DNA from 2 places in the Microbulbifer sp. Q7 genome. Region 1 is predicted to be linked to the other one. Evidence: predicted binding sites of a transcription regulator. Region 1 holds the regulator's gene; the other holds the start of a gene.

Region 1 (15,371 bases):
GCTGGTTAGCACTCCGCCGAGGATCGTCGCCTGATCTTTCCCGTCGCCCTGTTGCACCGAATTTACAAAGCCACCCTCCATCACGAAGGTGTCATCGCCCGAGCCCTGATCCACCTGAGCGTTGATACGGGCACCGGCGCGATTGATGACGGTGTCACTGCCACCGTCCAGTGACACGGCTGTGCCCTGAATGGTGCCGCTGTTGTCGACAATGGTGTCCGCGTCACCAGTGACCAGAATTCCCGAATTAATCGTGGCGCTCGCCTCGTTGGTGATACGCAGGGAACCATTGCCAGACGCCGTAATACCCTGGTTCAGCGTGCCCTGGTTGACGACGGAATTGTCACCGTCACCATTAATGGTCAGGAACTGGTTGATGTTTCCTGTGGCGCGGTTGACGATGTTGTGGTCGCCATCGCCGGACATCTCCAGCCCCTGGTTGATGGTTCCCACATTGTCAAAGTTCAGCAGGCCAATGTTGAGCAGGCTGACACTTTGGAGAACGCCGGCATTGTCGATGGTGAGCGTCCGCACATCGGTGGCGGCGATGGTCCCATTCAGGCTGGCCCCCGGCAGAATATCAATCGTTAAGTCTCTGAGGTTGTCGACCGCAAATCCAGGATCGCTACCGGAGCAGGTGATGGTGTCGCCGGACATCGGCGGGACCGGCTGGCAGTCTGCTTGTGCCCAGGGAGCCAAAACGCCAGATGTGCAAAGCAGGATGACGAGGAGTGCGAAGGGCGCTGCCCTGTAGCTGGGCTGTCGATGCGTCAAATCCATAGGTGTTTCTCAGCGTCATTTCCCGTGACCCGTGTGCCGGTTTCTGGCCAGACCGTGGTAGTTGATCCGCGGATGTCAGTATTGACAGCTTTAGTTGGTTATTGGGATGGCCCAAGTTTAGGCCGGCACCGGTGTTTGACGGGGTTTTCGCAGGCACTGTGGTACGATTCCGCGTCATTTATTCAATAAAATAAGCGTGGGAAGTGAGCGCGATGGAGTTCGCACGGTGGGTTTGGGGAGTGGCGCTGATCGGCCTTTCGCTGAGCGCCTGGGCGAGCCCGTTTGTTGCCGGGGAGGGGCAGGGTCCGCAAAGCCTTGCTCCGTATTTGCAAATCCTGGTCGATGAGCCGGGTAAGCTGGAGCTTCAGGATGTTCGGGCGGCGACACAGCAGCGGTGGCAGAGTGGTGCCAGTGCAAACTTTGGTTTTAGTGACGCGGCCTACTGGGTAGCAATTACTCTACGGAATCCCAGCGATGCCCCCTTGGGGATGATCATTCGCCAGGATTACCCACTGATTGACCAGCTGGATTTCTGGCAGCCTTCCCTTGATGGCGGCTGGCGGCATACAGCAACCGGTGACCGGCGCCCATTCAACTCGCGGCCGTTGAATTTGCGCGATTTCGTTTTCCCGGTCACGCTACCGGCGAATACCACACACACCTTTTACCTGCGCTACCAGACGGCGGGCTCGATGAATATCGGCCTTAGTGTCAGCAGTGAGGCCGCATTTCTACCGCAACTGGGGAAAGAGCAACTATTGCTCGGTATCTACTACGGTGGCTTCCTGGTTCTGGTGATCTATAACCTGTTCCTCTTTCTGGCCGTGCGGGATCGGGCCTACGCCTATTACATGGGTTATGCCATCAGTTATGGGCTTTATTTCGGGGTGCATAATGGTGTTTCTTTCCAGTACCTGTGGCCCGGAAACCCCTGGCTGGCCAATCAGAGCCTGCTGATTCTGCTCGGACTGACATTGATCTTCGGCATCCAGTTTGTGCGCACTGTTTGCTCTGGCCCCCGACTGGCACCGCGTACCGACCGGGTTGCCCGTGGGATTCTGTACGCACTGTTCCCGTTAACGGCGATTGCACCTTTCGTCGGTTATGGGCCGATGATCGTGTTGCTTGCGCTATTTACCCTGGTGCTTTCCATTCTGTTCATGGTGATGGGGGTGATCAGCCTGTTACGCGGCTCGGTTCCCGCGCGTTACTTTTTGGTGGGGTGGACGGCTCTGTTGGTGAGTGTAGTCATCTACATGCTGAAAACGTTCGGCCTGGTGCCGCACAACGCATTTACCCACAACGCCTTTCAGGTGGGGGCGTTGGTGGAAATGGTGCTGTTGTCGCTGGCGTTGGGTGCCAGGGTAGGGGAAATACAGCGGTACGGTTATACGGACCAGTTAACCACGCTATTCAATCGTCGCTACTTTGATGAGCGGTTGACGCGGGAGTTTACCCTCGCCGCTCGCAGTGGGACACCGCTGGCATTGCTACTTCTTGACCTCGACCATTTCAAGGCGATTAACGATCGACTGGGGCATGTCCGCGGTGATGATGCCCTGTGTGCGGTCGGGCAGCTGTTACGAAAGCAAGTGCGCAAACCGGTATTGGCCTGTCGTTATGGCGGCGAGGAGTTCGCAATCCTCCTGCCTCGTACCGACCGTGAGCAGGCATCCGCGGTTGCCGAACGACTGCTCAAGCTGGTGTCGGAGCTGGCACTGGACGGAATATCGCTGAGTGCAAGTATCGGTATTGCCTCGTTCGAACGCCAAAACTATACCTCCGCCGTGCAGCTCATTGAAGCCGCTGACGCCGCACTGTATCGCGCCAAACAGTCTGGTCGTAATCGGTTTGAGTTGGCGCAGTGTGATTCAGATGTGAATCCGCCAACATTGGCAGCGGTGACACAATAAACGCACTGAAAGTATCGATCGCCTAACCCCCGGCACTTGACCCCCAGAAGGAATTCAGTATGAAAACCCCTGCCAGCATATTGCTTACCATTTTACTCAACTCACCGCTGGCGCTGTCCGCAGAGTTTTCCAAAGGACCAGTGATTAAGAATTATGGCGGTGTTGCGGAAGTGAAGCAGACCGTGCCGCTGTCGGGGCAGGAGCGATTCAAGGTGGTGTTCGATGTGTCGGATCAGGGCGATAAAGACAAAGCCAATCGCCGTTTTGAGAGTCTCGCCCGCTTCCTGAATATGCAGGCTCGCGCGGGGGTTCCCCCTGAGCAGATTGCGCTGGCGCTGGTGGTGCATGGTAAGGCGGGGTTTGACCTGCTCAATGATCAGCAGTTTGAGGAAAAGTTCGGTGCTAAAAATCCCAACGCACCTCTGCTGAAGGCGCTACAGGAACATGGTGTGACGATACACCTGTGTGGCCAGTCGGCCGCTTACCACCGCATTGAAAATACGCACTTACTACCTGGCATCAATATGGCACTGTCAGCCATGACGGCAAACGCCCTGCTGCAGCAGCAAGGGTACACTCTGAATCCGTTTTAAAAGGGCACCCGCGGTGTGTCCTCTCCAGTCAGCGCAGTAGCAGTTCGTTGTCGATGGGGATGAATCTGCTCGCGGCACTGATCAGTGTGCCTGCGGTCAGTGCGCGAACCCCATACACTTCGACTACTTTGCCGTAGTCGCAGCGTAGCTTGTTCACCAGAAGATCAAAATCCCCATCGCCGGAAACCAGAATGACGGTGTCTGCGACACGGCCATATTCCAGCGCGTCGATGGTGATCCCCACATCCCAGTCGCCTTTTGCCGAGCCATCGGAGCGCTGGATATAGGGTTTCAGTTTTACCTCGAAGCCGATGGCCCTGAGTATATTTTGAAATTCCCGCTGCTTTGGATCACCGCGATCAATGGCATAGGCAATGGCGGTGGTGACCTGTCTTCCTTGTGTGGCCCTGGACCAGAAAGCGTTGTAATCGAAGTTGCAGCGGAATGTCTGTCGGGCCGTGTAGTACACATTCTGCACATCCACAAAAATTGCCACTTTTTCGACGTCGCAGGGTTTTGAATTTTGATCACTGGTATCCATCAGGGCCTTTCTTGTGGTTGCGGCTTCGATATTTCCTACTGGGTCTCGACGGGAGTCCCTGCGTGTCGTTTGTATTTCCGAATGGCAGAAATCAGCTGCGGGAAAGCAATGGGCTTGGTCAGGTAGTCATCCATACCCGCCTCCAGTGCCGCAGTTCTCTGTTCACTGAAGGCCGCGGCAGAGAGGCCGATAATTGGGACCTGGCGGATTTCCGGTAGCTGACGAATTTCCCGGGTGGCCTCAAGGCCGTTCAGGCCGGGCAACTGGACATCCATAAATATCAGGTCGGGGCGTATCGTCAGTGCTTTTTCAACGCCCTCACGCCCGCTGGTGACAAATGTGGTGATTACGCCTATATCATCGCAGAAGGCCTGCATCAGCGCCTGGTTGAGCGCGTTGTCTTCGACAATCAGCGCCCTGATGCCTCGCAGCTCTGCAAGGGCACTGTTATCACTTTCTGGCTGTGGTGCCACCGGACTTCCACAGCGCAGTGGTAGCCGCACCTGAAAGCGGGTTCCACGTTCGCGTTCGCCGTCCAAACAGATCTCGCCGCCCAGAAGTTCCACCAGACTGCGGGTAATCGGAAGCCCCAGGCCGGTGCCCCGGGCCTGCCCATCGGCGGACTTGTCTACCTGCTCAAACGGCTCAAAGATAACCGCCCGCTGTTCCGTGGGGATGCCAATTCCATCATCGATAACTTCGATGAGTAGAATTTCTGTGCCAGCCTGATCCGTTTGTTGATTAAATTTAACTTCTATCGTGCTCGCTTTCGGTGAAAACTTGATGGCATTGCCCATCAGGTTGATCAGTATCTGTGACAGCTTGCCGCGATCACATCGGACGAATTCGGGCAGTCGTGGATCCATATCGCACGAAAAGTGCAGTGATTTTTTGGCGGCAAGCGACTCACAGGAAACAAGGATGCTCTTGATCAGGCCGCGCAATTGGAAGTCTTCATCAATGGCTTCGATTTTCCCGGCCTCGATGCGGGAGATGTCCAGGACATCATTGACCAGTTCCGCCAGCCCCTGACCGCTGATGGCAATTTTTTCCAGAAAGCCGCGAAATTCTGGCGGGAGGTCACGCGTTGTACTGCGGTTCAACAGCAACTGGCTGAAACCGACAATACCGTTAAGCGGTGTGCGAATTTCGTGACTCATGTTGGTGAGAAACTGGGTCTTGGAGCGGCTGTAGAACTCTGCTTTTTCCTTGGCCTGAACCAGTTCCCGTTCCAGCGCCTTGCGATCCGTGATATCCAGGATGACGCCAATCAGCCCCCCCAGGCGGCCATCTTCCAGTTCATAGGCGGCCTTGTTGAATATCACGTCATGCAGGCTGCCATCGGCATAGACCACTTGTGCCTCGTAGATCTGCTGCCCCCGCTGCAGCATCAGTTCGATATCTTTTTCGTGATAGATCTTCGCCTGTGGACCCGGTGAAACCCCGTAAACCGACCGCCCAACGATGTTCTCCCGGCTCTTGCCAAGAAAGACCTCGAATGCCCGGTTGCAGCCGGTATAAATACCTTTGGCATTTTTGTAGAAAATCGGCGCGGGGATGGCATCAATCAGGATCTGGAGAAACTGAAGCTGATCAGAAAGTGCCAGCTCAGTGGCTTCCCGCTCCAGCAGTTCCCGCTGATAGCGAGCGTTCAGACTTTCCTGATGTGTGAGCATCGCCGAGAGACGCGCGATGAGCCGACGGTGCCGGCGATACATCAGATAGCAGCCGATACCAACCAGGGCGACGGCAAGGAAGATTCTTGCCAGCGTACCCAGTAACTCCTGGTCGCGTGGAAGCCACAGGACGAGCATCCACTCGCTGATGCCCAATAAGGTTACAACCGCAAGGCCCCCAGGCAGATAGTAGCGCTTGAGTGGGAACTGGGTCCGGGATGAAAAAATCATAGCGGAGTTCTGTAATGGCGTTTAGGCCTATCACACTACGCATGCTGGCTGGCTCAGGCAATATCCTACAGCGGTGAAATTCACTGGAAAGTGGAAATCTACCGGGAGTAACAAGACGTGCTGGTTATTTTTTTCTTCGTTGATTAGAAGCTGACAAACGTTTTGGCGCAAAAAAGCCCGCATGAGCGGGCTTCTTTGCTTTCTCTAAAACCGATCAGGTTTTGAGCTTTTTGTACTGCATCCGATGCGGCGTAGCATTCTCACCGTTGCGCGCCACGAAGTCCTCGTGGTATTCGGTATAGTTGCCTTCGAAGAACACCACGTTGCTGTCGCCCTCGTAGGCGAGGATGTGGGTTGCCACCCGGTCGAGGAACCAGCGATCGTGCGAGATCACCATGGCGCAGCCGGGGAAGCTCAGCAGGGCTTCTTCCAGTGCGCGCAGGGTTTCGATGTCGAGGTCGTTGGAGGGTTCGTCCAGCAGCAGCACGTTGGCGCCCTGTTTCAGGGTGTAGGCCAGGTGCAGGCGACCGCGCTCACCACCGGAGAGTTCGCCGACGCGTTTCTGCTGATCGCTGCCCTTGAAGTTGAAGCGGCCGATATAGTTCCGCGAGCCCACTTCGTAGTTGTTGATCTTGAGCAGGTCGTGGCCGTCGGAAATGCATTCCCACACGGTCTTGTTGTCGTCCAGGTTCTCGCGGCTCTGGTCGACGCTGGCGATCTGCACGGTTTCACCGATTTTGATTTCGCCGGAATCCGGTTGCTCCTTGCCAGTGATCATGCGGAACAGGGTGGATTTACCGGCGCCGTTACCGCCGACGATGCCGACGATGGCACCCTTGGGTACGCGGAACGACAGGTTGTCGATGAGTACGCGGTCGCCGAAGGATTTGCTCACGTTGACCAGCTCGATCACATTGTCACCCAGGCGCTCGCCCGGCGGAATGTAGATCTCGTTGGTCTCGTTGCGGGCCTGGAATTCCTGGGACTGCATTTCTTCGAGGCGGGACAGGCGCGCCTTGTTCTTGGACTGGCGGCCCTTCGGGTTCTGTCGCGCCCACTCCAGTTCCTTCTGCATGGCCTTGGCACGGGCCTGTTCACCTTTCTGCTCCTGCTCCAGGCGCTTCTCTTTCTGCTCCAGCCAGGTGGTGTAGTTACCTTCCCAGGGAATACCGTAACCGCGGTCCAGTTCCAGAATCCAGCCGGCCACATTGTCGAGGAAGTAGCGGTCGTGGGTAATGGCCACCACGGTGCCGTCGAAGTCGTGCAGGAAGCGCTCCAGCCAGAATACGGATTCCGCATCCAGGTGGTTGGTGGGTTCGTCCAGCAGCAGCATGTCCGGGCGCGACAGCAACAGGCGGCACAGGGCCACACGGCGCTTTTCACCGCCGGACAGGTTGTTCACGTCGGCGTCCCAGGGTGGCAGGCGCAGGGCGTCGGCGGCCACTTCGAGGCGGTGTTCCAGGTTGTGCGCGTCCCAGGCCTGGATGATGTCTTCGAACTGTTGCTGCTTTTTGGCCAGGGCGTCGAAGTCGGCGTCGGGCTCGGCGTAGTCGGCGTAGACCTGTTCCAGGCCGGCGAGGGCGTCGATGGCTTCGCGCATGCCGTCTTCGACGTTACCGCGCACGTTCTTGGCGGGGTCCAGCTGGGGCTCCTGCGGCAGGTAGCCGACCTTGATGCCGGGCATGGCGCGGGCTTCACCGTTATAGTCCTGATCGACCCCGGCCATGATGCGCAGCAGGGTGGACTTACCGGCACCGTTGAGGCCGAGTACGCCGATTTTGGCGCCAGGGAAGAAGGACAGGGAAATATCTTTCAGAATTTCACGCTTGGGCGGAACAACCTTGCCCACGCGGTTCATTGTGTATACGTATTCAGCCATTAGAGCTCTAATCCAGTCGGTCAGAATTTGCGCGCAAGTTATCAGGTTGGTGGGAAACTTCAACCTGTGGGGGGCGGATAGCCCTGCGGTGGTTTTCGGTCAGGTTTAGTGGCGTCGCTGCTACCGGTAAACCCCATGCGAGACACGAGCTAGGCGCCCCCCCTCAACCCATCCATGGGGGCTCGGACGCGGCCGTCCAGGCCGCGTACCGTCTTGCGAGGGGTTTCCCGATATCAGCGCCTTTGCTTTGAGTATCGTGCTTTCTACGGTCTTCCGAGTTGCCGGCTACGAAGTAAGGGAGGTCAGTGCTAAGGCGGAGTGGCGGGGAAAGGTTTTTAAAAGCGTCGGCGACAGGGGCCGAAGGCGCCGCGTTGAAGCGGCCGGGCCACGTCGCCGACGCAGCGTACAGGGATGTATCCACAGCGGTTTTGAAAACCTTTCCCCGGTGCTTCGCCGCCACCATAGGAGCGTTAGGACGTACCACCGAACATCGCAGGGTGAAGGAGGTAATGCCACCACCACCCCATCTATGTTTAACTTTGCCCCAAATAAGACAAGCGGGAACCAGTATGACCCAGGAATCACCTCTTATCGTCGAGCGTCAGGGCCCCATCGGTAAACTGACGCTCAATCTGCCAAAAGCCCTGAACGCACTTAATCTGGACATGATTGACCGGATGGCAGCCCAGCTGGATGTGTGGGAATCTGATGACAGTGTTGCCTGCATCTGGATCGAAGGTGCCGGCGGCAAGGCCCTGTGTGCCGGTGGTGATGTGGTGGCACTGTACAAGGCATCAGGAAGTTACGGTGAGCAGGGTGCGAGCCAGTTTGTGCAGGACTTCTTCACCCGCGAGTATCGCCTCGACTACCGCATTCATACCTATCCGAAGCCCATTGTGGTGTGGGGCAGCGGCATTGTTATGGGGGGCGGCATCGGGATCATGAGTGGTGCCAGCCATCGCATTGTTACCGAGACCACCCGTATGGCCATGCCGGAAATCACCATCGGCCTGTTCCCGGACGTGGGGGGTAGCTGGTTCCTGAATCGCATGCCCGGCCGTACCGGTCTGTTTCTCGGCCTTACCGGTGCGCAGTTCAATGGCACCGATGCGCTCTACTGCGGCATGGCGGATCGCTTGCTGCCGAGCGAGGCCAGGGGGGCGCTGCTCGATCGGCTGGCAGAGCAACCTTTTGCTGACAATGGCCCGGAGAACCATACACTGGTCAGCCGCGCCGTGCAGTCGCTGGAACTGACTGCAGCGGAGCAGCCGGCGCCCAATCTGCGCACGCATTACGATGCGATCCAGCAACTCACCGATGCTCCCACCCTGCCAGAAGTCTACCGGGATATCGTCAATTACAGCGGTGAAGACCCCTGGCTGCAGCGCGCCGCCAAAACACTCAAGGCTGGTTGCCCGCTGACGGCCTGGATTGTGTGGGAGCAATTGCGTCGCGGCAAACACCTGTCGCTGGCACAGGTGCTGCAGATGGAACTGGCACTGGCCATGAATATGTGCAGCAATGGGCAGGTAAAAGAAGGGGTGCGTGCCCTGTTGATCGACAAGGATCGCAACCCGCAGTGGCAGCCTGCGCGGATCGAAGACGTCACCCTGGAGCAGGTAGAGGCGTGCTTTCACGCGCCGTGGGACGGAGAGCATCCCCTGGCGGATTTGTAAATTCGCCACTCTGGCAGAGCAGCGAGCTGAACAAGCAGCTGAATAAAAAGAATAAATCGATGGAGTTGAGAGCATGAACCCGATTAAGAATATTGCCTTTATTGGCCTCGGTAATATGGGTGGCCCCATGGCTGCGAACCTGGTCCGGCAGGGTTTTAACGTTACCGCCTTCGACCTGTCCGCGCCCATGCTGGAGAAGGCGGTAGCGAACGGTTGCCAAAAGGCGGACAGCGCCCATGAGGCTATCGAAGGTACGGATGCGGTAGTGTCCATGTTGCCCAGCGGCGAAGCGGTGCGCTCTTTGTACCTCGGGGTGCATGGTTTGCTGCAGGGGATGAATGCGGAAACCCTGCTGATTGACTGCTCTACCATTGCCGCCAACGATGCACGCCAGTTGATCGCCGCTGCCGGCGAGCGCGGCATTGCTGCGCTGGACGCACCGGTTTCCGGTGGCACGGCAGCGGCGACAGCGGGTACGCTGTCATTTATGTGTGGCGGTGATGAAAACGCCATCGCCTGCGCGCGTCCGGTGCTGGAAGCCATGGGTGCGAATGTTTTTCACGCGGGCCCTGCCGGCAGCGGTCAGGTGGCGAAAATCTGCAACAACATGCTGCTGGCCATTCAAATGATCGGCACCGCCGAGGCGTTGCAGCTGGGGGTGGATAACGGCCTTGATCCGGCGGTGCTGTCCGACATCATGCGGGCCAGCTCCGGTGGTAACTGGTCGCTGGAGAAATACAATCCTTATCCCGGCGTGATGGAGAATGTCCCCGCCGCGCGTAACTATGAGGGCGGTTTTTCGGTGGGTTTGATGCTGAAAGACCTGGGGCTCGCCATGGATACGGCGGCAGGCAGCGCGTCCTCGACGCCGCTCGGTGCACTCGCCAAAAATCTTTACCAGCTGCACGGTGGCGATCCCATCAACCAGGTACTGGACTTTTCTTCCATTCAAAACCTGTTTCGTCGCCCGGTGGGGGACTGATAGAAAAATCAGCGCGGCGTCCTGTGCGATTGATTTGAATCAAAGGGCGCGTGTGCCCAATCGTTACCCTGTGCCCGTCTCAAAGAAGCGCCACACCAATAACGCTAAACAGCGTGCCGGCGAGACGGAAGCATAGATAAATGATTGGGAGATCATCATGAAAAAAATGGTGCTTGGCACTGCTCTGGCCGCCTGTATTTCCGGTTCCGCTTTTGCCTATGACGGCGGTGATTTTATTTTCCGCAGTGGCGCAATTACCGTGAGCCCGGAGGTGAGTTCCAGTGCACTGTCTTTGGGGGGTGCCACCCTGGAAGGGACGGCCGCGGGCGTTGACGACGGCACGGCACTGAGCCTGATCGGCACCTATATGTTGCGCGATCACTGGGGAGTGGAAGTGATTGCAGCCACGCCGTTTAGCCATGACCTGAAGGTGTCCGGCCTGGGCGAAACCTTCGACCTGGGGGAAACCCGTCACCTGCCGCCTACCGTGGTGCTGCAGTACTACCCGTTGCAGGCCTCTTCCCGTGTGCAGCCTTACGTGGGGCTGGGCCTGAATTACACGGTCTTCTTTGAGGAAAAGGTCAGCCGCGAGGCCAATGATATTTTTGCCTCCCTCGGCGCAACCGGCGACGCTTCGGTAACCCTGAAGAATTCCTCTGGCATTGCTGCCGAAGCCGGTGTCGATGTCGCGTTTGGCGCGGATCAGCGCTGGTTACTGAACCTGTCGGTGTGGTGGATGGATATCGATACCGAGGCCACGGTGGACGTGCCGGGTGTCGGCACCATCAGCGCCGCCGTTGAGCTGGATCCGCTGGTCTACAGCGCAGGGTTTGGCTACCGCTTCTAACCGTTTCTCCTGCACGCCTGTGGCTCACGGTAATGCCGTTGAGCGACAGGCTAAGCCCCCGGCAATTGACCTAAATCAAGTGTCGGGGGTGGCCGCCTCGGTACCTTACGCGGCAGTACGAAGCACAATCGCTTCCCCGCACAAGTAAGGACAAGAGGTGCCTCCTCCGATGGTCGATCAAAGCGACTCCGCAGTTTCCGACATCAGCACGCCACGCGGCGCGGGCGACCAATCCACTGCGCCCCTTTCCACGGAACTGCTGTCCCGCTATGCGGGGCCCTGTCCACGTTACACCTCTTATCCCACCGCTGACCGCTTTGTCGCGATGCAGGGAGACGACGGCACGGCAAAGCCCTGGCATGCACTCAAGGACGTGGAAACGCTGTCACTGTATGTGCACATCCCGTTTTGTCGTTCGCTGTGTTACTTCTGCGCCTGCAACAAGATCATCACCCGGCAATACGGCCTGGCCTCCAGTTATCTCGACAATGTACTGAAAGAGGCCCAGTGGTACCGCGACCGGGTCGCGCGGGCGCCGGTGGTACAGCTGCACCTGGGGGGCGGCACACCGACCTTCCTGAACGACGGCGACCTGCGACGCCTGATGGAGGGCCTGGGGGAAATTTTTGACCTGCGCATTGGCGACGATGTGGAGTACAGCATCGAGGCCGATCCGCGCACGCTGGAAATCGAAACTTTGGATACCCTGCGGGAGCTGGGCTTCAATCGCCTGAGCCTGGGCATTCAGGATTTTAATCCGGACGTTCAGCGGGCAATCAATCGCATCTGCAGTGTGGAGCAGGTGCGGGCGCTGACCGAAGGCGCGCGCGCGCGCGGGTTCAGCTCTATTTCCTACGACCTGATTTACGGCCTGCCGGGGCAGGATGTGGCGAGCCTGGAAAAGACGGTCGACGCCGTGCTCGACCTGGCGCCGGATCGCATTGCCCTGTATCACTACGCCCATCTGCCCCATCGCTTCAAGGCACAGCGTCTGATCGACAGCGACCTGATGCCCCCGCCGGCCGAAAAAATTGCCATGCAGCTCGCGGCCAGCCGCCGACTCACGGACGCCGGCTACGTCTTTCTGGGGATGGATCACTTTGCGCGCCCGGATGATGCGCTCGCGACTGCTGCCACAGAAGGGCGCCTCGCGCGCAACTTCCAGGGTTATACACTGATGCCGGCGGATGCGCTGGTCGGTCTGGGGGCCTCGGCCATCAGTTACAGCCGCGATGGTTACTGGCAGAACCACCACAGTCTCAAAGAGTACGCCGGCGCAATCAACGCACGCGGCGAAGCCATCTGTCGCGGCTGGCAGCTGAGCGAAGATGACCGCCTGCGCCAGTGGTTGATCATGGAGTTGATGTGCCACCTGCGCCTCGACAAGCGGGCGTTGGAACAGCGCACAGGGTTGCCGTTTGCCGACGGGTTTGCCCCGGAACTGGCGCGCCTGCAGCCCATGTTTGACGACGGATTGCTGGGGCAGACCGAGAGTGACCTTTTCGTCACCGAGCGCGGACGCTGGTTCCTGCGCAATGCCGCCGCGGCCTTTGATACCTATCTGCACGGCACCGAGCCGTCAGCCCTTTACTCGCGGGTGCTTTAGACGTCGGGAATCGATACAATTCCGCAATAGCAAACCAGATATATGCGCCGTGTGGCGAAAACGGTACTTCGATGAAAGAAAATTCGACAGCGGTCAGTTGCGGCAGTTGCTCCGTGCGCCGGCTGTGCCTGCCTGTTGGCCTGAGCGATGACGATATCGCCCGCCTGGAGCAGGTGACGCGCAAGAAACGGGTGGTCAGGGCCGGCGAAACCCTGTTTCGTGCCGGTGACCCCTTTGCCAGCCTGTACGCGATTCGTTCGGGCAGTTTCAAGTCGGCGGTGATTGGTGCGGACGGCGATACCCAGGTCACGCATTTTGCGTTGCCCGGGGAGTTGCTGGGTCTGGACGCTTATAGCGGCGGTTCACATCCCGGGTTTGCGGAAGCACTGGAAGACAGCAGTGTGTGCGTATTGCCCTTCACCCAGCTGGAGGCACTCGCGCAGCAGGTGCCGGCGCTACAAAAGCAGATTTACAGCATCTTTTCCGAAGAACTGAAGCAGGAGAACGAAGCCCTGCTGTTACTGGGCAAGCGCTCGGCGGACAGTCGGCTCGCGGCGCTGCTGGTGAATATCTCCAGCCGCTACTCCCGCCGTGGCTATTCCGCGAGCGAATTTGTGTTGTCCATGCCGCGCATGGATATTGCCAACTACCTGGGGTTGACTGCAGAAACCGTCAGCCGACTCATTTCCCGCTTTCAGAAGCAGGGGCTGATCCAGGTGCAGGGGCGCTCGGTGACCATTCTGGATTTCATCGCTCTGAGCGAACTCGCCGGCACCCACTGCAGTTACGAAAACTAATCCCCTACACCGCCGCTTGTGCGGCGGTGTCCTCTGCTCGGCTATGCGGCAGTGTCTTCCGCCAGCGTCTCATACATCGCGTCGTACAGCCGCTTCACGCCGGCGTTGAAATGCACGCTCTGCTGTTCGCGCAGGCGATCCTGGATGGCATTCCACTCATCAATAGTCAGCAGGTCGGCGACCAGCGGGAACAGGATTTCGTTTTCACGCTGCAGGTGGCGGCGCTGCAAATCGATATATTCCCGCGCGGCGCCGAATAGCGCCTCTCGTTCCACGGCGGCATCGTTGGCCACGGCGTTAAACAGTTTGCTCATTTTGCGGGTGGCGGCCGCAATCTGGTGGTGTTCCTTGAGGGTCTTGTTGATCACATCGCGCACATCGACGGGCTTGCCCAGCAAGTGCTCAAACACCAGGTCCTCGATCGGGTGGTGCCACTGGTCCGGATACACGGAAAAGTAATCCAGCGCCTCCAGAATCATTCCCAACGTCGCCGGATCCCGTTCCTGTTTGGTCAGTTGCTCCAGCAAACCTTCAAATACTTCGAGAAGTCGCTGCATATGTTTGTGGTCGCAGCAAAGCTGACGGTAGATGCTGTGCATGTTTTGCCTCCATGTCTTAACCCGGGTGCCAGTCGTAACATTGTTATCGGAACGGGAAAATGTCGGTTGATCTGGGTCAAGTGGTGGTCCGGTTGCTGGCGCCGTTTGCGCCGGGGCGATGGGGTAGCGAACGCTCGAACGGGGAGGCCGGAGAACTTGAAGCGCGTCGCCTATCTGCTTGAAATGGTTTCATGTGCACCCTTTGCACCGCGGGCATCCCCTTGGTGTACAATGCGCCGCTTTCTGGGGCGGGCCGGTCATATTTGGGTCGGAATTTGCCCTTGTCGAGATTATGCTTGCGCGATTCGCGCCTTATCATCCGAGGGAATACCATGTTTGATAAATCCGTCACCCTAGCTTCCTATGACCCCGATGTCTGGTCCGCCATTCAGGATGAAGACCGCCGTCAGGAAGAGCACATCGAGCTGATTGCCTCGGAAAACTACACCAGCCCCATGGTGATGGAGGCCCAGGGCTCCAGCATGACCAACAAGTACGCTGAGGGCTACCCGGGCAAGCGCTACTACGGTGGCTGCGAGCATGTCGACAAGGTAGAGGTGCTGGCCATCGAGCGCGCCAAAAAGCTGTTCGGTGCCGACTACGCCAACGTCCAGCCTCACTCCGGCTCCCAGGCCAATGCCGCGGTGTACCAGGCCCTGTGTGCTCCCGGTGACACCGTGCTGGGTATGAGCCTGGCCCACGGCGGCCACCTGACTCACGGCGCCAAGGTGAACTTCTCCGGCAAGACCTACAACGCGGTGCAGTACGGTCTGAACGCCGACACCGGCGAAGTGGACTACGACGAAGTGGAGCGCCTGGCTTTGGAGCACAAGCCGAAGATGATCGTGGCCGGCTTTTCCGCCTACAGCCGTATCATGGACTGGGCCAAGTTCCGCACCATCGCCGACAAGGTGGGCGCCTACCTGTTGGTGGATATGGCGCATGTGGCCGGTCTGGTGGCTGCGGGCGAATACCCCTCTCCGGTCCCCCACGCCGATGTGGTGACCTCCACCACCCACAAAACCCTGCGCGGTCCCCGCGGCGGTATCATCATTGCCAAGGCCAATGCAGAGATTGAGAAAAAACTGAACAGCGCGGTATTCCCCGGCGGCCAGGGTGGCCCGCTGATGCACGTGATCGCGGCCAAAGCGGTTTCCTTCAAGGAAGCCATGACGCCCGAGTACAAGGCTTACCAGAAGAAAGTGGTGGAAAATGCCCGCGCCATGGCCGAGACCTTCCTCGACCGCGGTA
Region 2 (15,371 bases), 210 kb from region 1:
TACGACCGTGCTTTACACCGAGTTTCAGATCATCCCAGGCAGCACGGATTTCCCAACCTTCCAGTTCGCGCACGTCCATCAGCACATCAATCTTGGGCTGCTCCATCCCCGCAATGGCGGTTTCGAGCATGGGCACCAGGGTTTCGTAGTCTTCGTGCTCCAGCTTGCCGCGCGCGTGCATCGTCAACAGCACCCGCTGGTTGCCGGTGCGTTCGATACTGACAGAAAAGCCGTGGTGGTAGTCGCTCATGTTCACTCCTATTCCATCGAGGTGCCCGTGAAATACATACAGGTTCAACACGCTGGTATAGGGTGAAACAAGCCGGGGAACAAGCCCCCGGCGGCAGTACAATTGACGAGTGAGACTCGCGAGAGTAATAGGCGAGTGAGATTAGCGGGAAAGGATATCGACAATCTCGTGCGTCGCATGTACCAGGCGGATCAGCTCGCCTTCAATACGCACCGTTACCAGACCGCGGGAGTCCACCGGGTGTACCACCACCGCGTGACGATAGATCTCATCCTCCAGTACATAGCCCGGAGCGAGTTTTTTCTTCCAACCAGGGGGTAGCTCACCGCCGCGCTCGACTTTCTTTTGCAGCCCGGGGGGTAACTCGCCGTTCTTGTCCGGCTTGGCCATCGCATTGGCGGTGGCAAACATCAGCGCAGATACAACCAGAGATGTGGTGAGTTGCTTCAACATATCGATTTCCTTGCTCGTTGGTTCGAGTGAATCTGGAGCCCATTTGATGCCTGACCGGCACCTTGCAGGATATTCCCATCCTACACCGCGACGCTCCGCCCCCGTCCGAGGTAAATCACAGTTTCAGACTGCGGGAGAAAGAGTACCCCAATGAAGCTGACCCCAAGCTGAATACAAAAAAGGGCCGCGTGTGCGGCCCAAAGGAGTCAATAGTGGCAAACCCATACTGGAATCGCTGAAAAACGTAGCGAGCGGGTGCCTGGTGGTGGCCGCCGGAGCGGAGGCAGCGGAGTGTATAAGTCATACATGAGCATGCCGAGCACCGCCGGACGCCGCCAGGCGCGCGCGCAGTAGTTTTTCAGTGATTCCTCAGCTGATGTCGATCCAGGTGGACTTTAGCTCGCAGTATTTGTCCAGCGCGTGCAGGGACTTGTCGCGGCCGTTGCCGGACTGCTTGAAGCCGCCGAAGGGCACGGTGATGTCGCCGCCAAAGTAGTTGTTGATCCACACAGAACCGGCACGGATGTCGCGGGCCATGCGGTGTGCGCGACTGATATCTTTGGTCCACACACCGGAAGCGAGGCCGTAGATGGAATCGTTTGCGATTCTCAGAGCCTCTTCCTCGGTTTCAAACTCGATAATGGAAAGTACCGGCCCGAAGATTTCCTCGCGCGCGATGGTCATGTCGCCGTTCACGCCCCTGAAGATGGTCGGCTCGTAGTAGTGACCGCCCTCAACCGCATCTGCCGGCTTGCCGCCGCACACCAGCTGTGCGCCCTGCTCCAGACCCTTCGCCACATAGAATTCGACGGTATCGAACTGGCTCTGGTCGATCAGCGCACCCATCACACTGTTGGGATCCTGCGGGTGGCCGGGCTTGAAACGCTCGGAGGCTTTTTTCACCTTCTCGATGAAGGTATCGGCAATGCCTTTCTCCACCAGCAGGCGAGTGCCGGCGGTGCAGGTTTCGCCCTGGTTGTAGAACACTGCCAGTGCCGCGGCTTCCGCGGCCTTGTCCAGGTCCGCGTCGGCAAACACGATGTTCGGGCTCTTGCCGCCCAGCTCAAGGAAGGTGCGCTTGAGGTTGGACTGGCCGGAGTATTCGGTCAGGGTCTTGCCCACTTCGGTGGAGCCGGTGAACGTCAGGCCGTCGATATCCATGTGCAGGCCCAGGGCTTTACCCAGGGTGCTACCGGGGCCGGGCAGCACGTTCAGCACGCCGTCGGGCAGACCGGCCTGCTTGGCGAGCCCGGCCAGCTTGATGGCGGTGAGCGGGGTATTGGACGCGGGCTTCAGAATCACGCTGTTACCGGTGGCCAGCGCCGGGCCCAGCTTCCACGCTGTGGTGGACAGCGGGAAGTTCCACGGCACGATGGCGGCAACCACGCCCAGCGGCATGCGGGTGATCAGGCCGATCTCGGTGGGGCCGGTGGGGGCGATTTCATCGTAAATCTTGTCGATGGCCTCGGCGTTCCAGCGAATGGTGGTGACCGCGCTGGGCACGTCCACATTCATGGTATCGCTGATGGGCTTACCGGCATCGAGGCTTTCCAGCAGGGCAATTTCCTCGCGATGTTCCTCGATCAGCTCGGCAAAGCGCACCAGGATTTTCTTGCGCTCCATTGGCGGCATGTGCGACCAGACACCGGATTCAAAGGTATCGCGCGCGACCTTGACCGCGAGCTCGGCATCTTCCGGACCACAGCTGGCAATCTGCGCCAGCTCGCGACCATCGGCGGGGCTGGTGGAAGCGCGGGTCTTGCCGGAGAGGGCGTCCACGTACTCGCCATTGATAAAGGCCCGCCCCTCGATGGTGAGGGCATCGGCCATGGCGAGCCACTCCTGAAGCGTCTGCGGGGTCGGCTTATTCTTTGCCTTGTCGGTCATGGCACACCTCGTGTGAAGTCTGAGATTAATAACTGAAGGATTATTCAGTTTATACCTAAAATGTGATCACAAATCAAAGCCTGACGGCCTGCGGCGATTCAGACCGCCTCAAATGTGCCGGTTTCGAGGTTTTTGCGCGCGCCGGGAATTGGAAAGACCCGGTTGTGGAACGCGATGTAGAAGCCGGGCTGCACCAGGCGCGCGGTGAGCAGCGCTTCGGTGACGTTCTGGCGGGCGTCGGAGTCGATGAACCCCATGGGGCGCATGGCGCCGGTGAATACCACCGGCACCTTGGGAGTCCCCAGCTTGGCGTAGCAGTATTCGGCGGTGACGGACATGGTGTCGGTGCCGTGCAGGATAACGATGGGGTCGCCCTGCTCGGCGGTGTGCTCGATGGCCTCACAGATCTGATCGCGGTCGCTGTCGTCCATTTCCAGCGAGTCCTTGTTGAGGACACTCTCCAGCTCAAGATTGGTGTAAGGCAGGCGCAGGCTGCTGATAAGGCCGTCGCGAATAATCGAGGCGCGATTCTTCAGCGTGCCCTCGGATTCGCAGTAGCTTTTTTCGATGGTGCCGCCGGTGGTGAGAATGCGAACGGTGGCTTTCTGGTTGAGATCTGTCATCGCTTTTCCCGCTGAATGAGTACAAAAATGCGCATATTAGTGGTGGTTTTGGAATGGGACAATCTTAGCCTGCCATTTATGTCACAACACGCCCTACCCGCCTCGCACACCCACAGGGAGTGCACCGGGGGCCGCCATCACACCACCGAGGTTTCCACCCGCAGCCAGTCGTCTTCCAGCCCCATGGCAAGCCGGTCGCCCACGGACAGCTCACCCACCCCCGCCGGGGTGCCGGTGAGCACCACATCCCCGGGCAGCAGCGTAAAGTGGCTGCTGATATAGGCCACCAGGTCGAGGATGGGCGTGAGCATGTGGCTGGATTTGCCACGCTGGCGGACTTCACCGTTTAGCCACAGGGTATAGGTGAGATTGTCCCAGTCCGGCAGCCAGTCGAGTTTTACAAAGGGGGACAGGGGGCAGGCGCCATCGAAGCCTTTGGCCTTCTCCCATGGATGGCCCTGCTTTTTAAGCGCGGATTGCAAGTCACGCAGGGTCAGGTCCAGGGCCAGCCCCAGCCCGGCGATGGCACCCGGCACATCCGCGGCATTGGCTTCAGTCAGCGGTTCGCCAATCAACAGCGCCAGCTCGCCCTCAAAGTGACAGCTGCCCCGCCCCCGTGGCAGGTGCACTGGCTCCGCCATGGAGACCGCCGCTGTGGCCGGCTTGATAAACAGCAGCGGCTCCTCGGGTACCGGGTTATTCAGCTCCTCGGCGTGGGCCGCGTAATTGCGCCCGACGCACACTATCTTGTTTAACGTGAGATCGACGGGACTATTGCAGGTAAAAGTGTGCTTATACATAACCAAATTCGATAACTAGGATAAAAATTGCGTATAAAGCTTTGTAAAGCCCTTGTGGTATGATGCCGCCCTCGCCGGGTTCCCGGCGGTCTCCAAACCTATTTCGATAACCTTTCGCGAACACCCTTTTATCGCGCTCGGCCAAGAGACCCGTTATGGCTCCACAGATTTCTCTTCAGAAAGACAAAATCCGTATTCTGCTACTGGAAGGCGTACACCAGTCTGCGGTGGATCTGCTGTCTTCCCGCGGCTACACCAATGTGGAATATATCAAGACCGCCCTGCCGGAAGATGAACTGATCGAGAAGATTGCCGATGCGCATTTTGTCGGGATTCGCTCCCGCACCCAGCTGACCCGCAAGGTGCTGGAGAACGCCAGCAAGCTGATCGCCGTGGGCTGCTTCTGCATCGGCACCAATCAGGTGGACCTGGAAGCCGCCACCGACCTCGGCATCGCGGTATTCAACGCGCCCTACTCCAACACCCGAAGCGTAGCTGAACTGGTGATCGCCGAGGCGATCATGCTGCTGCGCGGCATCCCCGAAAAGAACATGGTGTGCCACCGTGGCGGATGGCAGAAATCGGCGGTCGGCTCGTACGAGGCCCGCGGCAAAACCCTGGGTATCATCGGCTACGGCGCCATCGGTTCGCAAACTTCCGTACTGGCGGAAGGCATCGGCATGCGGGTGATCTTCTTTGATGTGGTCACCAAGTTGCCCCTGGGCAACGCCAGCCAGGTCAACAGTCTGGACGAACTGCTGGCCCAGTCTGACGTGGTTTCCCTGCACGTGCCAGAACTGCCCTCCACCAAGTGGATGATCGGCGCCGAACAGATCGCCAAAATGAAGAAGGGCGCCATTCTGCTGAACGCCTCCCGCGGCACCGTGGTGGAAATCGAACCGCTGGCAGAAGCACTGAAAAGCGGCCACCTCTCCGGCACCGCCATCGACGTTTTCCCGGTGGAGCCCCGCGGCAACGACGACGAATTCCTGTCGCCCCTGCGCGGGATCGACAACGCCCTACTGACGCCCCACGTAGGCGGTTCAACCGTAGAGGCCCAGGAAAACATTGGTGTGGAAGTGTCCGACAAGCTGGCGCTCTACTCCGACAACGGCACCACCACCAGCTCGGTGAATTTCCCGGAAGTGGCGCTGCCGAGCCACGCTGGCGCACACCGCCTGCTGCACATCCACAAGAACGTGCCCGGGGTACTCGGCGCGATCAACCAGGTGTTTTCCGACAACGGCATCAACATCTCCGCCCAGTTCCTGCAGACCAACGAAACCGTGGGCTATGTAGTGATCGACGTGGATGCAGAATACTCCGACCTGGCGCTGGAAAAGCTGAAGAATATCCCCGGCACCCTGCGCTGCCGCGTACTGTTCTGATCAACCCCGAAGCCGCTATCTGACAGGCTCCCGGCGGGTCTGTTAGACTCCCGCAAACCCGGCGGTGGTGTACCTGCTACACCACCGCCGGGTTTCTTGTTTTTTGTCTTCCCGAACCACCGTCTCAGGCTGCGCGGGCCGCCTGTGAGCCAGGGCTACTCTTCGTGCACAACAATCAGCAGAACTCCGATTCCGCCGCCACAGGTTTGCTGGCGGGTTTGGGCGCGTACCTTATCTGGGGCATAGCGCCGCTCTATTTCAAATTGCTGGGCGATCTCTCGGCGCCGGAGATCCTCGCCCACCGCAGTATCTGGTCGCTGTTGCTGGCACTGGTGCTGCTGGCGGCACTGGGCAAGCTGAAGGGGCTGCGCGCGGTTCTGACCTCGCGCACCACCCTGCTGGCGCTGCTGGTGTCCACCGCACTGATCAGCACCAACTGGCTTATCTTCATCTGGGCGGTGGTGAATGACCACCTGCTGGATGCGAGCCTCGGTTACTACATCAACCCGCTGATCAGCGTATTGCTTGGGGTACTGGTACTCGGCGAGCGCTTGCGACCGCTGCAGTGGATCGCCGTGGCCCTGGCCACACTGGGTATTGGTTACGAACTGTGGCAGTTCGGCAGCCTGCCGCTGGTGGCCCTCGGCGTTGCACTGACGTTTGGTTTTTACGGGCTGGTGCGCAAGAAAACACCGGTGGACAGCCTCACCGGGTTAACCGTGGAAACCCTGTTCCTGCTGCCGCTGGCGGTGGGCTTTCTGTTCTGGACCACCAGCCCCACCAGCAACCTGCTGAACAATTCCTGGGAACTGAATGGCCTGCTACTCCTGGCCGGCCCCATTACCCTGACACCGCTGCTGCTGTTTAACATCGCCGCACGCCGCCTCAACCTCTCCACCCTGGGCTTCCTGCAGTACCTTGGGCCAACGATTATGTTTTTCCTCGCGGTACTGCTGTACAACGAGCCGTTTGATAAGGCCAAGCTGGTGACCTTTATCTTTGTGTGGACGGCTCTGGGCTTTTACTCGGTGGACGCCCTGATGCAGCGGCGCAAGCGTCGCGCACTGAGAAACTAATAAGAAACGAGACGATTTAACCCGCCCTCAGGGCTGGTCCAGCCAGGCATCGAGGGCGGCGAGAATCTGCTGTCGGTAGGGCTGGGTCTCGTTGATCATCTGGTGGCGGGCGCCGCGGATGATGACCCGCTTGCTATTGGGGAAGCGGTCGCGAATGACGCGCATGTTGTAGCGCCAGTCGACGGTCTGGTCGTCGGTCCCCTGCACCACCAGGATTGGCCGGCGGTTGCGGTGGGTTTTGGGGAACACCTTCAGCCAATCCACCATGGCCCCGAGCCAGCGGATCGACATTACCGGCGACTGCAGCGGGTCGCGATGGGCCTGGCGTCGTGCAAACTCGGCGTCATGGGTGTTGATATTGAACCCGCGACTCGGGCGCGGCATCAGATAGCGGCCGAGATAGAACATCCACTTGCGCAGATGCCAGTTGGCGGGCCGCACCAGCGGGGCCAACAACATGATTTTGTCAAAGGGCTGCCACAGGCTGAACTGCAAATAACTCAGCAGCGTCGCACCGCCGGTGCTCTGCCCCAACCCATGCCAGGGTTCTGGCACCTTGCCCTGCGCCCGGCGCAGCAACGCCTCCAGCACCTCCCGGTACTGCAGAAAGGTATCGATGGCCACCGGCTCGCCACTGGAAAGCCCGTGCCCGGGAAAGTCCACCGCAACCACATTGAAACCACGCTGCAGGCCATACCGGATGGCGGCGCCGTAAATTCCGGTGTGGTCGAAATAACCGTGGCAGATAAACAGGGTGCCCCGGGGCTCGGCCACCAGCCAGTACTGGGCAACCAGTTCGAATCCGGCGGCCTTGAAGGTGCCGATGCCGGTGCCCGCGGCTTCGTCAAAATTCAGGTGGTAATAAGTGCGGTAGGAGGCCACCGACCCGGGAAGGGGCTGATCACAGGCAAAGTCCAGCGCGGGCAATTCCTTGCGCAGCGCCGAGTAATCCGGCCGGCGAATGACCGGCGTGGGCTCGATAGCATTAAAGTCTTTCAGCAGATCCATGACCCAATGGTACTGCATTTTAAAACGAAAAAGGGCGAACCGAAGTTCACCCTTTTGCTGCATCCCCGAAAATCGCGGGGCTCTAAAATCGCCGCGCGGACGCCACCCGGCGCACGCGCGGTAAATTTTAGACGTGCCCGTCAATTAATCTTGGGCACCAGTTCACCCTTCTCATAGCGCTGGTACATGGCTTCCAGGCTAATGGGTTTGATCTTGCTCGCGTTGCCGGCGGTGCCGAAGGACTCGTAGCGGGCCAGGCAGATGTCTTTCATTGCCTGGGTAGTGGCCTTGAGGAACTTGCGCGGGTCGAATTCCGCCGGGTTCTGGGCCAGGAAGCGACGCACCGCGCCGGTGGAGGCGAGACGCAGGTCGGTATCGATATTGACCTTGCGCACACCGTGCTTGATGCCCTCGCAGATCTGCTCGACGGGCACACCGTAGGTTTCCGGAATCTCACCGCCGAACTCGTTGATGACCTTCAGCCACTCCTGGGGCACCGAGGAGGACCCGTGCATCACCAGATGGGTATCCGGAATGCGCGCGTGGATTTCCTTGATGCGATCGATGGCAAGAATGTCGCCGGTGGGCGGACGGGTGAACTTGTAGGCGCCGTGGCTGGTGCCGCAGGCAATGGCAAGGGCGTCCACCTGGGTCTTCTTGACGAAATCCGCGGCTTCTTCCGGGTCGGTCAGCAGCTGGTCGTGGGACAGCACACCCTCGGCGCCAACACCGTCTTCCTCACCGGCCATACCGGTTTCCAGGGAGCCGAGGCAACCCAGCTCACCCTCGACAGACGCACCACAGGCGTGGGCCATTTCGACAGCGCGCTTGGTTACGTCCACGTTGTACTCGTAGGAGGATGGGGTTTTGCCATCTTCCATCAGTGAGCCGTCCATCATCACCGAGCTGAAGCCCAGCTGCAGGGAACGCTGGCAAACGGCGGGACTGGTGCCGTGGTCCTGGTGCATCACCACCGGGATGTGCGGAAACTCTTCCACGGCAGCCAGGATCAGGTGACGCAGGAAAGGCGCACCGGCATATTTACGGGCACCGGCAGAGGCCTGGACGATCACCGGGGAGTCGGTTTCATCGGCCGCCTCCATGATCGCGCGCATCTGCTCCAGGTTGTTGACGTTGAACGCCGGCACGCCGTAGCCGTGTTCGGCCGCGTGATCCAGCAGCTGACGCAAGCTGATTAAAGCCATGAAAAAACCCTTTCTCGTCGATATAAAATTGGTATTTGGTACTGCATGTGCGTGCGATTCCTGAGCGGGGCCCGGTCGCATCTCTTTTTTAATCGGGTACTGCTTTCTGGGTACCTCGGTATCTACATCCGTATCTACAACATCTAAAACAACATCAAAACCGCAGGCCGCTAGCGAGGTGGCGCCCGCAGGCGCCACCTGCCACACACTTAGTCGTTGGCGCGGCTTTCCAGCATGGCGACCGCCGGCAGTACTTTGCCTTCCACGTACTCGAGGAAAGCACCACCCCCAGTAGAAATATAGGAAACCTGCTCGGCAATGCCGTATTTGTCCACGGCCGCCAGGGTGTCGCCGCCGCCAGCGATGGAGAAAGCGTCACTATCGGCAATTGCCCTGGACAGGCGCTCAGTGCCGCCACCGAACTGATCAAATTCAAACACACCCACCGGGCCATTCCAGATAATGGTCTTGGCGCTCTTCAGGATTTCCGCCAGCGCCGCAGACGAATCCGGGCCGATATCGAAAATCATGTCGTCTTCTGCAACTGCGTCAGCGGCTTTGGTTTCTGCCGCCGCGGACTCGCTGAACGCCTTGCCGGTGACCACATCGCTGGGTAGCGGGATATCGCATTTCTGCATCAGGCCCTTGGCGGTGTCGAGCAGGTCGTGCTCACACAGGGATTTACCCACCGGCTTGCCCGCCGCCGCGAGGAAGGTGTTGGCAATACCGCCACCCACAATCAGTTGGTCCACTTTGTCCGACAGGCTCTCAAGCACCGTCAGCTTGGTCGACACTTTGGAGCCGCCAACGATGGCCACCATGGGGCGCGCGGGCTCGGCCAGGGCTTTCTCCAGGGCATCCAGCTCTGCGGCCAGCAGCGGGCCAGCGCAGGCAACCGGCGCGAATTTAGCCACGCCATGGGTGGACGCCTGGGCGCGGTGCGCGGTGCCGAAGGCATCCATCACGAAGATGTCGCACAGGCTGGCGTACTGCTTGGCCAGCGCCTCATCGTCTTTTTTCTCGCCCTTGTTGAAGCGAACGTTTTCCAGCAGGGCCACGTCACCGTCTGCAAGTTCCACGCCGTTCTGCCAGTCTTTGATGACCGGCACATCCTTGCCCAGTAATTTGCTCAGGTGGGCGGCGACCGGTTCCAGGGAGAATTCTTCGGCGTATTCGCCTTCGGTGGGGCGCCCCAGGTGAGACATCAGCAGGACTTTGGCACCGGCATCGGAAGCGGCCTTGATGGTGGGGAGTGCCGCGCGAATACGCGCATCGGAGGTAACTGCACCGTCTTTCACCGGCACGTTCAGGTCTTCACGGATCAGTACACGCTTACCCGCCAGATCCTGGTCCTTCATCAATTTAACCGCCATAGCCAATCCTCATTTGCTGGTTGCTGAATACTCACTCACCCGATTTGCTACCGGGAGAAAGCGGGCGCGGATTATACGCCCTGTACCCCTCGGCGGTCACCGCTGCTGCGGTCATTGCGGCACCACTGGCCAGGCGGCGCAGTATATCAACCGGTTTTGTAAATGGATTACCGCACAGCAGGAATACAGGGGTGACACCGTTGTCATTTTTACAAGAAGGCAAAAAACACAGTAATTGCACTTGCCGCCAGGCATGGCGGGCCGGAAGAACGTAGATTTATGCCATGGCCCGCCGTCAATTCGCGGCCAACCACGTGAGCAAATGCTATTTATGTAACAGGTTCTTGCGAGGCTAGAAGCCGGCCAGATTTCAACCAGTAGACACCGGGAAGTCGTCAACCATGTTCACCGTAGAAGAATTCAGCGACCGATGCCCCTATTGTGGCGAGACCATCCTGCTGATGATCGACACCTCAGCCGGCAGCCGCCACTACATCGAAGACTGTGCCGTATGCTGCCGCCCCATTCAGGTACTGGTGAGCGTGGACCTGGAGGGGGACTGGCAAGTGCAGTTAAAACACGAGAACGACGTGTAATCGCCCTGCACCCTGTGTCGCGAGCAGACGAACAATACCGCAACCCCCTCCAGCACCTTGTCACCGTTTTCCACCTCGAAATTCCTTTTTGCTAAGCACCCCCCAATACGCGGCACGGGCCGTTGGTGGTGCGCACAAAGCTGCTAAATTTTAGCTACCGGCTGTACGCCAGTCCCAATTCCAATGGGCACTGAATGGCAAGCAGCCAGTTTTCCAATCCAACAATAAGAAGTACCAGACAAAACTGGAGCTCCACAAAGAATGAAAAAAATAATTCCAACCCTGTTCGCCAGCGCGCTCGCCCTGTCGTTGGCCGGCCAGGCCAGTGCCGCCGACGAGCGCTATATCATCAAGTTCAAGGAAGGTAAGGGCCAGGCCGTCAAATCCATGATGGAAAAGAATGGCGGCCGCTCCGCCCTGGCACTGCAAAAACGCAACGCCATGGCCGCGAACCTACCGGCCAAGGCCCTCAGCGCGCTGCGTAACAATCCGAATGTGGAATACGTGGAACAGGATGTAAAACGCTACCCGATGGCGGAAACCGTTCCCTTTGGCATCCCCATGGTACAGGCCGACCAGCTCAGCGATGCCATGGCCGGCAACCAGACCGTGTGCATCATCGACTCGGGCTATTCAATCAATCACGAGGATCTTCCCAGTGGCAATGTGACCGGTAATTACGACGCCGGTACCGGAGACTGGTTCACCGATGAAGACGGCCACGGTACCCATGTCGCCGGCACCATTGCCGCCATTGGGGGCAACGGCAAGGGGGTTGTGGGCGTAAACCCCAATGGCAACCTCAACCTGCATATCGTCAAAGTCTTTGGCGCTGACGGCTGGGCTTATTCTTCCTCACTGGTGGCCGCGGCGGACGAGTGTGCGGCAAACGGCGCAACGGTAATCAACATGAGCCTGGGCGGCACCTTCAAGTCCCGCACCGAAGAGCGTGCCTTCGCCGACCTGTATAACCAGAATGTGCTGTCCATTGCTGCCGCCGGTAACGACGGCAACACCCGTCACTCCTACCCGGCATCTTACGACGCAGTGGTCTCGGTAGCGGCCATTGATAGCAGCAAGATGATCGCGGACTTTTCCCAGCAGACCGACCAGGTTGAATTGTCCGGCCCCGGTGTCGACGTGCTGTCTTCCGTACCCGTGGGCATGGGCCTTTCGACCACCCTCAGCGTCGGCGGCAGCGCCATCGAAGCGGCCGGCATGGATGAAAGCCCCATGGGTAATGTCACCGGTAACCTGATGGATTGCGGCCTGGGCGAGTCTGCCTGTGCCGGTGCGGCGGGCCAGATCTGCCTGATCTCCCGCGGCAACATCAGTTTTGCGGAAAAAGTGCAGGCCTGTGAGGCCGGTGGCGGCATCGGCGCAGTCATCTACAACAATGAACCGGGCATTCTGTACGGCACCATGGGCGGCGTTGCCACCAGCATCCCATCTGCGGGCATTTCCGATACCGATGGCGCAGCGCTTCTGGGCCAGCTGGGCAGCAGCGCCAATCTGGCCGTTGAGCCGAGTGACTATGCCTACTTCAACGGTACCTCCATGGCGACGCCGCATGTAGCCGGCGTCAGTGCGCTGGTTTGGAGCCACTTTCCCAGCTGTTCCGCTAGCCAGATCCGCTCGGCGCTCACCAGTACTGCGGAAGATCTGGGTGCGGCCGGCCGCGACAATGCCTATGGCTACGGGCTGGTACAGGCCAAAGCTGCTGTGGATTACCTGACCGCGAACGGCTGTGGCGGTGATGGCGGTGATAACGGTGGCGGCGGCGGTGGCGGCAAGCCCTGCAAAGGCAGAAACTGCACGCAGTAATCGGTATAACCACACCACAAGGGGCCTTCGGGCCCCTTTTTTATTGCCGGCCTCTCCAGCCTGGTTGCTCGTCTCCGCCCCCTTGAAAATGATCTGGATCAATTTTGCCGTGATGACCACCGCTAGAATCCGCGGTTGCCTGCGCCTGTGTGCGCAAAAATAACAACAGCCAGGGGGGTACCGGCAATGGGAAATGCCGACAGTGATATCGTTTTTCAGAGCTATGGCCGCTGCTGCAATAACGAACGCTTCTTCATCGACTTTTACGACCGCTTTATGAGCAGCTCTGAAGTCATCCGCTCGCTGTTCACACACACCGACATGCCGGCACAGCGCCACCTGCTGCGCAATGGCATCTTGCAACTGGTGCTGCACGCCCGCGGCATGCCGGATACCAAACTGCGCGCCCTCGGGTGCAGCCACTCGCGCAAGGGACACAACATCCGTCCGGAATGGTATGGCTTGTGGCTGGACGCATTACTTGCCACTCTGCGCCAGTACGACCCCCAGTTTGATGAAGCGACCGAACTCGCCTGGCGCCGCGCCATCGGCCCCGGCATTGAGCTGATCCGCGCAGCCTACTGAGCGGCAGCCCACTCATTAGCGGGCGTGCAATCCACACACAATAAAAAAGGTCTGCCAGTTCCCCGGCAGACCTTTTTCCTCTCCCTCAATCGATTGAGAGTTACGATTGAGAGTTACGATTGAGCGTTACTGCTGCAGATCACGGATGCAGCTGTTGTACTCATTGATGTACACCTGGCTACCGCGATTGGGCACCTCATTGGATTTATCCGCAGCCGCATTACGACAGCCCTCAATCTGGTCACCGGTCAGACCGGTACCCGGCAGAGTCTGACTGCGCTGATACATATGCGCTTGCGATACACGGTCCTTATGCGCCTGCACAGTGGGCTGAGGAACCTGATAGAACATGCCGGTTTCCTCATTGAACTGGTAGAAGTTATCGCCGCTGTGCCAATAGGTTTTACCCAAAATCTGCACTTCCGAAGCACCAGCCGGCAGCTGAGACATCGGTTGCTGTGCCATCGCGACACCAGAGAGCGAACAAAACAGAACTACAGGTAGTAAATAACGCATGGAGAACACCTCCTCTTTCAACGTGTCCGGAAGTCTACTCAGCGAAAATACCGTTCCCAACAAAAAACCCGCTAAAATCCCGCCTATCTGAAACTGTAACGGCAACTTTGGTCAGGGGTTTTGCTTCGATCAACTTATCACTGCTGTTCTACCCTCAAAGCCTTTTGGTATGCACTGGTTTCCTCCAGTGCGGTGCTTCCGGAGCACGGTTTTTCCTGGTGTAAAAATGCTTTTCTGCACACTTTTTTGTCTGCAGGCCCACCTCCAGCCACGTTTGTACCGGGAAGGGCCCCGATTGCACTGCGAAACCCAAGGTACACGGGTCGCAAACAGCGGGCAGAAAAGCCGCGGCGCTTATGCTCTAATTGCCCAAAATTGACCGACATGGACCGAATCACGTGCAATCTGAATTCCTCACTGCAACCCTGTTTAATCTTGGACTGAACCTGCTGTATACCCTGCTGGCGTTACTGATTGGCATGGTGGCGCTGCTGATCATCGACAAAAAGCTGCTGAAGCACGTAGACATCGAAGGGGAACTGAAGAACGGCAATATCGCCGTGGCTATTTTTGCCTCAACGATCCTGATCTTCGTCGCATTGATTATTTCTTTCGGGCTAAAAGGCTAGGCGCTGGCAGTGAGGTGGTTACTTGCCAGCGCCCTGCTGGCCATAGTGCTGTTGCTGCCGGAAGTTGTGCGACAGTGGCAACATTTGCCTGCGCAACACACCTTGCAGGAGCGCAAGCTGGTATCCGTGCGCGGCGAGCCGGAGACACCCGGCGTGCGCGACAACCAGCGGGGTACGGTAGTCGTACCCGGCACCAGCGCCCCACTCACGGAGGCCATGGTGCAGCAGGCGGTAGGACAGCGCTCCGAACACGACAGCAGCTACATCTCGGTATGGAACTGGCAGGGCCTGGAATCGGTTACCGCATCCGCGCGTGGCCTCGACAAGCTGCATCATTTCGCCAACAGCTACCTGGTGGGCTTTCAACCGTTTGAAACCAAAGCGCTGTGGGTACCCCTGTACACCCTGGCAACCCGCAAGGAATATCAGTACGACCATCTGCAGTACGCCGGGCTCGCGGATATCTGGCAGACCTCGCGCCAGGCCTATTACCAGAAACGCGGAGACTGTGAAGACCATGCCATCCTGCTCGCCGACTGGCTGATCAACCTCGGCATTGATGCGCGCGTCGCCCTGGGCACGCACAGGGGGCAGGGCCATGCCTGGGTGATCGCCATTGTCGACGACACCGAATACCTGCTGGAAGCCACTAGCAAGCGCCGCCAGTCCACATGGCAGGCCATGCCACTGGCGGCACTCGCAGAGGGCTACGAGGTCGAGTTCCAGTTCAACCGGGACTACTTCTGGGCCAAGACCACCTCCGCCCCCACCCGCCGCTACCGCGGCAAGCACTGGATTAAAAAATCTCAGTTTATTCGCGGGTGATGCCCGGCATCCGCGTGCGATCTCGCAATTCTGGCCAGCACGCACCCGCCTGCTAGGCTTAAATGAGTGGCGCCAGGATGGTGCTGTGATCAGTCCGGCGCGTCTTCCCGCGTCCAGCAGTACAAGGATGTAACCGTGGCCTTTTTTTCCGTTCGGCGCGCATCGGCGAGCCTGTGTTTTGCCCTCGCCGCGCTCTTCTCGGTGACTTCCACCGCACAAGCATCTCCCGACATTTCCAGCGCGAGCTCTGCGCCCCATGCGCAGCAGCTTATTCTGCAATTCGCGCTGCCCCGCCAGGATCGCAACGCACCGGAAATCGCGGCCAATCTGTCC

Evidence for each region. The regulator FNR, encoded in region 1, switches genes on or off when oxygen is low (the NO sensors DNR and NnrR bind a similar motif). The targets are predictions, from matches to a motif close to TTGATNNNNATCAA.
Region 2: the regulator FNR is predicted to act here: its motif matches at 12,572-12,585, upstream of AU182_RS03965 (globin).

Annotation. Positions count from the first base shown of each region.
Region 1 is NZ_LROY01000001.1:1,199,502-1,214,872, forward strand. Features, by position in the region: gene AU182_RS16190 (autotransporter domain-containing protein) at 1-657, opposite strand, end outside; gene AU182_RS04865 (diguanylate cyclase) at 993-2,693, shown strand; gene AU182_RS04870 (DsrE family protein) at 2,753-3,286, shown strand; gene AU182_RS04875 (NYN domain-containing protein) at 3,315-3,827, opposite strand; gene AU182_RS04880 (ATP-binding protein) at 3,863-5,734, opposite strand; gene ettA (energy-dependent translational throttle protein EttA) at 5,949-7,613, opposite strand; gene AU182_RS04895 (enoyl-CoA hydratase/isomerase family protein) at 8,183-9,289, shown strand; gene mmsB (3-hydroxyisobutyrate dehydrogenase) at 9,363-10,271, shown strand; gene AU182_RS04905 (OmpW family protein) at 10,429-11,118, shown strand; gene hemN (oxygen-independent coproporphyrinogen III oxidase) at 11,288-12,724, shown strand; gene fnr (fumarate/nitrate reduction transcriptional regulator Fnr) at 12,796-13,521, shown strand; gene AU182_RS04920 (hemerythrin domain-containing protein) at 13,563-14,120, opposite strand; gene glyA (serine hydroxymethyltransferase) at 14,453-15,371, shown strand, end outside.
Region 2 is NZ_LROY01000001.1:993,940-1,009,310, reverse strand. Features, by position in the region: gene AU182_RS04025 (STAS/SEC14 domain-containing protein) at 1-250, opposite strand, end outside; gene AU182_RS04020 (hypothetical protein) at 392-703, opposite strand; gene AU182_RS04015 (aldehyde dehydrogenase) at 1,073-2,590, opposite strand; gene AU182_RS04010 (asparaginase) at 2,689-3,213, opposite strand; gene AU182_RS04005 (fumarylacetoacetate hydrolase family protein) at 3,351-4,013, opposite strand; gene serA (phosphoglycerate dehydrogenase) at 4,169-5,401, shown strand; gene rarD (EamA family transporter RarD) at 5,566-6,477, shown strand; gene AU182_RS03990 (alpha/beta hydrolase) at 6,505-7,503, opposite strand; gene fba (class II fructose-bisphosphate aldolase) at 7,626-8,690, opposite strand; gene AU182_RS03980 (phosphoglycerate kinase) at 8,900-10,063, opposite strand; gene AU182_RS03975 (CPXCG motif-containing cysteine-rich protein) at 10,465-10,659, shown strand; gene AU182_RS03970 (S8 family serine peptidase) at 10,921-12,483, shown strand; gene AU182_RS03965 (globin) at 12,670-13,068, shown strand; gene AU182_RS03960 (hypothetical protein) at 13,195-13,533, opposite strand; gene AU182_RS03955 (DUF350 domain-containing protein) at 13,983-14,213, shown strand; gene AU182_RS03950 (transglutaminase domain-containing protein) at 14,223-15,038, shown strand; gene AU182_RS03945 (S8 family serine peptidase) at 15,174-15,371, shown strand, end outside.